2 regions of the Paenibacillus sp. FSL P2-0322 genome follow, and region 2 is predicted to be linked to the other one. Evidence: predicted binding sites of a transcription regulator. Region 2 holds the regulator's gene; the other holds the start of a gene.
What was found. Region 2 encodes CtsR, which represses protease genes until heat stress. Its sites were predicted from a motif close to ATGGTCAATAAAGGTCAAACA; they were not measured.
Positions count from the first base shown of each region.

Region 1: the regulator CtsR is predicted to act here: its motif matches at 1,948-1,968, upstream of clpP (ATP-dependent Clp endopeptidase proteolytic subunit ClpP).

Region 1 covers NZ_CP150243.1:213,401-216,827, forward strand. Annotated here, with positions in the region: gene MKY24_RS00955 (DUF4163 domain-containing protein) at 3-1,112, shown strand; gene clpP (ATP-dependent Clp endopeptidase proteolytic subunit ClpP) at 1,239-1,835, opposite strand; tRNA gene MKY24_RS00965 (tRNA-Arg) at 2,046-2,120, opposite strand; gene MKY24_RS00970 (sugar-binding domain-containing protein) at 2,390-3,427, shown strand.
Region 2 covers NZ_CP150243.1:5,376,284-5,379,710, forward strand. Annotated here, with positions in the region: gene MKY24_RS23895 (protein arginine kinase) at 1-413, opposite strand, end outside; gene MKY24_RS23900 (UvrB/UvrC motif-containing protein) at 442-966, opposite strand; gene MKY24_RS23905 (CtsR family transcriptional regulator) at 1,036-1,500, opposite strand; gene MKY24_RS23910 (GNAT family N-acetyltransferase) at 2,041-3,228, opposite strand; rRNA gene rrf (5S ribosomal RNA) at 3,393-3,427, opposite strand, start outside.

The sequences.
Region 1 (3,427 bases), 930 kb from region 2:
ATATGAGTAAGCATGCAAAAAAATGGGGTTCAGCACTGCTGGCGGCAGGGATTTTCGCAGGAGTCACAGCTGTTCCCGTTTCCTATATCCAGGCAGCATCGACGAAACAGCAGCAAGCGACAACACAGCAACCAGGAATCACCATCCAATGGAATGGTAAAACGTTGCCCGCTAAAGGTGTCCAAGTGAACGGGAGTACAATGATTCCGGTGGCCGCACTGCGCGACAGCTTGGGGATTCCAGTAAGCTATGATGCGAAAACAGCGACATATACCGTAGGTAGCGGGTACAATAAACTTTACATTATGGCTTCTTCCTCGGATGCCTACGTCAACGTCAATGGAATCAATACACGTAGTATGGATGCCAAACAGATCGCTGGGAAGCTATATATTCCTATGAGTTTGCTGAAAGACTATCTGGGCATAGATGCTCAATGGAATGCAGCTCAGAAAACAGTAACGCTGAGTAAAAGCCAGCTAAATCCGATTACAATTGCGTCTCAAACACTTCCAGCTTCGAGTAGTGCGAAGGTGTCCTACAAGATTAAGTACCCGCAAATCAGCGGTAGCCAGCTGAATTCTGAGGCTCAACAGGCCATTAACAATGTGCTTAAAAAGCATGCAGAAGGTATATTGGCAGCAGGCAAAAAGATGATGGCTGAGGGAGAGGCTACAACAGAAAGACCGTATGAGTTTGGAAATGATTTTGCGATTGCCTATAACAAAGATGGTATTCTGAGTGTGATTATGCAGGACTACTCGTATACGGGTGGCGCACATGGCATGACGGCACGTAAAGGATATACGTTTTCGCTCGCTGATGGTAAACTGCAGCAATTGTCTGACGTATTGAAGGCAAATCCGAACTACAAAAAGTTCCTCAATGCTGATTTGAAGAAAAAAATCGATGCACTTCAGGCTGGCGAAGGATTCGGCAAATTTAAAGAGCTGGCGGCAGATCAGAATTTTTATGTGACGAACAGTGGAGTAACAATCGTGTTTGATTTGTATGATTATGCGCCATACGCGTATGGAATTCCGGAGTTTACCTACTCGTTCGGTCAATTGCTGCCTCAAGGCGAAAAGCCTTTTGCGGGACAGAATGAATAGTAGAAATAAATAAGTCCAATTGTCTATAACCTAAAAAACAATAATGCAAAAAAGCTGCCTACCGGATAAGAAAGTCCGGAGCAGCTTTTTCATTTACCAGTTATCGAAAGAGGTGAATTTCTTCTCTTATACACCTTCTGGAGAGGAGCTAGTTAGCACTTTATCAATAATACCGTATTCCTTGGCATCATCAGCAGACATGAAGTAGTCACGGTCTGTATCTTTTTCAATGCGCTCCAGTGGTTGGCCTGTGCGATCTGCGAGAATGCGGTTCAGTTTATCACGCATTTTCAGAATGCGGCGTGCGCGGATTTCGATATCCGTTGCCTGACCTTGTGCACCACCCAGTGGTTGGTGAATCATAATTTCACTGTTTGGCAAAGCGAAACGTTTACCTTTGGCGCCTGCATTCAGCAAAAACGCGCCCATGGAAGCCGCCATACCTACGCAAATCGTAGATACGTCAGGTTTAATGTATTGCATCGTATCGAAAATGGCCATACCAGCTGTAATGGAACCGCCAGGGCTGTTAATATACAAGTGAATATCTTTTTCAGGATCTTCGGCAGCCAAAAACAGCATTTGCGCAATTATAGAGTTGGCTACAACGTCATTGACGTCCGAGCCTAACAAAATAATGCGATCCTTTAACAGTCTGGAATAAATGTCATAGGCGCGTTCGCCGCGGTTACTTTGTTCTACTACCATAGGAACATAGCTCACGTCAAAAAACCTCCCTTAAATATCGTTAGTGGATTTGGTGGACATGCCGATTACACGTCCCTTATTTATAAACTGTTACCGTAATAACCACATGATAAACAATTTCAAACAAAAAGTCAAAGAAAGTCAAACTAATGATTAAAAAAAAGAGCCCTCAGCGCTCTTATTGGTTAAAACATTATATAGAAGCATCTAAGCGTTCATTTAAAATGGCGCGCCCGCGAGGAATCGAACCTCGATCTCAGGCTCCGGAGGCCTACGTCATATCCGTTGGACCACGGGCGCATAGTTGATTCAATGCAAACAACTAACTAATTAAACAGCTAATTGGAAACAAAGATGATTATATGATATACAGCAGTGAATTGCAAGCTTTTATTAAATGCGCATATTCAGATAAATGGTTGAGAAATATAGGTTCAGATAGACTTGCATATGGAGCAAATATTGGTTAAGATATACGTGGGACTTAAAAAGTTATCCCGGGACGTTTTGAGACCAGTTAGAGATAGAGCATTAGAGACAGAACTTAGAAGTGTGCGGGAGTGGAAAGCATGCGAAAGATATTAGAAATACAGAAGCAGCTTCTGCCCGACCTCATGGATGTTTTGAAAAAAAGGTACACGATCCTGCATCAGATTATGCTGTCCGATGTTGTTGGACGCAGAACACTGGCAGCTTCACTGAACATGACTGAGCGCGTGTTGCGCGCCGAAACCGATCTTCTTAAAGCTCAGGGGCTAATTGAGATTGAGAGTGTAGGCATGAAGGTGAGCAAAGCAGGACTGGATCTGCTGGAACAGCTGGAGCCGATTGCGAACAACTTGTTCGGCCTGTCCCAATTGGAGGACCAGATTCGTCAAGCCTATGGTTTGAGGAAGGTGGTTGTCGTTCCAGGGGATTCGGATGCTTCTCCGTTAACAAAGCAGGAGCTGGGGCGCGCTGGAGCAAAAGCGTTGCTGAGTGTTATGGACGACGAGGATGTGGTCGCTGTAACAGGTGGCACGACAATTGCCGACGTGGCGGAACAACTGGCACTACCTTCTAATGGCCCACTTAAGGGTGGGTGGTTTGTACCGGCACGCGGGGGTTTGGGAGAAAGCATGGAAATGCAGGCCAACACAATTGCTTCCACAATGGCTCGCAAGGTAGGCGCTCAATACCGTCTGCTCCATGTACCGGATTTGCTCAGCAATCATGCTTACAACTCCTTGCTTGAAGATACGAACATTCAGGATATATTGAACCTGATTCGCGAGAGTCGTATCATCATTCACGGGATAGGCAACGCCATAGCGATGGCACATAGACGTAAACTTGATCCCGAAACCTTTGCCCAGATCAGCAGTGAAGGAGCGGTAGCCGAATCGTTTGGTTATTACTTTAACGAAGATGGCGTCGTTGTTCACAGAATGCTGACGCTTGGACTCCGATTGGAGGACATTAGGCGTACCGATACGGTTCTAGGTGTAGCTGGAGGCAAAAACAAGGCGGCCGCTATTCATGCGGTACTGCGTTTCGGGCAAGAGGACATTCTAGTCACCGACGAAGGCGCTGCTGTTGAGATTGTAAGTCGTTATTTAAATGATTAA
Region 2 (3,427 bases):
TCCCTAACCTGACATCCCGGATATAAGCACTGGATACGCAGATGATCCTCTTCGTTTATCATAACACTAACCGATTCATCATCGCTAATTAAAACAGCACCGTTACGAGATTCGTTCGCCAAATTTGGACTAATCAAATGCTTCTCAACCAGCACCTGCTTGTCGATCTCATCCAACTCGGATATTTTCAACGTATGAAAAGTACCAAAACCGCCTAAATCATCATACTGAAGGATATCCGTCAAGCGTTGAAGTGCTTCTTCCGACTGCTGATTGGTAGCAAGCATGGGAAAAGGCAGATGCTGCAAGTTACGCGCAATTCTCACCCGGCTGCTAATGACAATCTCCGAATCCGCAGCATCACCACGCATCCAGTCACTTAGCGGCTTCTCCGTAAATCGAATATTGGGCATTACGCATCCCTCCTACTCTTCACAAACTTTACTCTTCAGTCATTTCTTTTTCAAGCTCTCTGATTTGATCCCTAAGCTCAGCAGCTGATTCAAATTCTTCCTGTACAATATGCTGTTGCATCTCTTTTTTCAAATCGTCAATTTGCCGTTTAACCTTCAGTCGGCCTCCAGTGCGAACCGGAACTTTACCAACATGATTCGTACTGCCATGCACACGCTTGAACAGAGGGTCCAGACGACTATCAAAATATTGATAGCACGATGGGCATCCGAAACGTCCCAGCTTACTAAACTGTGCATAGGTCATGCCACAATCCTTGCATTGCAGGTTCTGCGGGCCACTGTGGCCTGGAGACTGGCTCTTTGTACTGGAGTCAAAATCCAGCATCCCCGACAACAAGCTATGAATCGAAAAGCCGTTAGGTGTTCCAGGGATCATCTCCCCTTTTTCCTTGGCACATGTCTCACAAATATGAAACTCTGTCTTTTCGCCATTCACAATTTTGGTGAAATGCAAAGTTGCCGGCCGCATATTACATTCTTGGCACAGCATAAAAGCACCTCCTTCAATGTCAGGATTTATACCAATCCCTACATCCAAACGTTAGTCTCTTTCCACACACTATTTGGTCGCCAGCAACGAAATCAGCATAGCCTTAAGCAATCTTGCTCGCAGTTGATCACGATAGGGAAGCTTCAGTAATAATGTATCCCTTGATAAAGCAGCCTTCATTAAATTAGCTTCCCTTTTGCTTAAAAAATGGGCTTCCTCTAACTGATAAATTAGACCTTCTGCTGCCGATTGGCTTATTTCCTCCCCGATGCTCTGATGAAGATGTGTATGGATGGCATGCTGTGCAGGCAGCTGAATTCGCTGAATACGAATGTAGCCCCCGCCACCGCGTTTACTTTCCACCACATAGCCTTTTTCCAGCGTAAACCGGGTGCTAATTACATAATTAATTTGCGACGGCACGCAGGAAAAGCGGTCAGCCAGATCGTTGCGCTGAATCTCCACTAAACCTTGGGGACTTTCCAGCAATATACTCTTCAAATATTGTTCAATAATATCGGAAACATTGCGCATTTCATCATCCTCCACTAACGGAAACGCAAGTATTCAAGTACATTTCACGCTCCACAGAGTCCGCCGTATATTGAACTTAACCAAACGGTAAAGTCACGAATCTAAGCTGTATTCAGGCTATTGCCTGATCTACATCCATTGGAATTGTACCTTCTTGTCTCTAGTGTGGCCTTTATTTGCGATTAATCATACACTTCTCTTATGTTCATAAGAGTCAGCTCCTAACTATACGCAAATCATTTCGATCCTCATTTACTTCTTTGCTATCAAAATTACCTTATACAGCTAATCCATCAGCATAGTACTTCTACAGAATCACACTTGGCTTGATTGACTTTGACTTTCTTTGACTATATTCATATTATAGCACATTATTCATTTTTGCCAAGGGGTCAATACCATTTTTCGCAATCTAATTATGTTTTATACAATACCATAAAAAAACTCTTCCCATTACAGAAAGAGTTTTGAAAATTATGATAACCACACAAGTTATGTTCCCTGAAAGATGGGGCCTAAGAAGAACTAAATGGGCCTTTATCAGAAAAAATCCAATAAGAACGTTTGTTTTACCGGTATTACACGTTTAAGGACAGACACAGACTCACTGCTGCCTTCAATACGCCCCCATTTATACAGATCATCAGCCTGCTGGTAGCCAAGCATCAGAGTCGTCAGTGACTGAATCCCAAGTTTCAAGTCAGCTACTATGGCGTTTTCAGATAAATTGCTTATATCCACTCTCTCCAGATGTCCTTGCCCCTCCGTAGTAATCGTTAATCTCCATAATCCATCATTCCATGGAGCATACCGATCAGTCAGATTTAAGGTTAAACTTGTTTCTTCTCCAATCTGTTCAAAAGGGTATCTTTCTATAAAAGCAGCTGCATCCACAATACGACCCATAAAATAAGGCACCGTTTCCTGTTGAATTCGTGGATCATCGAGTAAAAATGGCAGATTGTCATCTGCTGGAACGTAATTAAATTTACCTTGGGCTATCATTGAGTCATGATTTGCAAAATAAGTCCATAAAGCCCGACGAGCCGTCTCATTTTCATATACCAACTCATCACAATTCAACTGTTTATCTTCAATTTTGTATAGTGCATATCCCTGAGGATCGCCTGTTTCAGAGTAATATACCGCAGTTCGATAGTTCTCATTTAAAATCCGCTCTTGCCACCATTCCTTATCTCGTACCAGCGTGCCATTATAACGAGATGCATACGCTTGATACACTTGGTCCAGTTCTGAAATATCTTTGACATCGCGTTTGACTGTACCTTCTGTTTTAAGTTTTGTAGGGAATTTATCAATGGGAATGACGTACTTTTTGTATTCAATATACGTTTCCCATCCAAATTTACGATAGAAGGCAAAGGAGAATGGATGCAGAAAAGAAAGGCTTTGTCCCGCAGACTTCATTTCTTCAAGCGCATGCGTCAACAAACGTGACACCATGCCTCCGCGACGTTTTTCTGGCCACGTTGCTACACCAGCAATGCCCCCCATATCAAAAACCTGACCGTTTATGTATACCTGTAGCGGTAACAAAGTCAGTTTAGCATTCAAGTCATGTCCGTCGAATATTCCCCATGTTTGCTCTGGTTTGAATTTCTTCTTGGATTTTTCCATATCCTCCAGGGACATTGTAAACTGAAAAGCATATTGAGATAATTCAATAGCCGCTTCAAATTCCTCACGTTGTAATTGTCTGATCTCCATAACTTCGTCACCTCGCTCGTATACTTGGGCATCCATAAAAAAGATTATACACTTAGAGTGTGGCAAAGCCTCTTCCCTCTGTCAACCTTAGAAGCAGGTGGCCATCTAAAAACACATAAAAAAAGGATGATAATCTCATTGAGATTATCATCCTTTTCACTTTTGCTTGGCGACGTCCTACTCTCCCAGGACCCTGCGG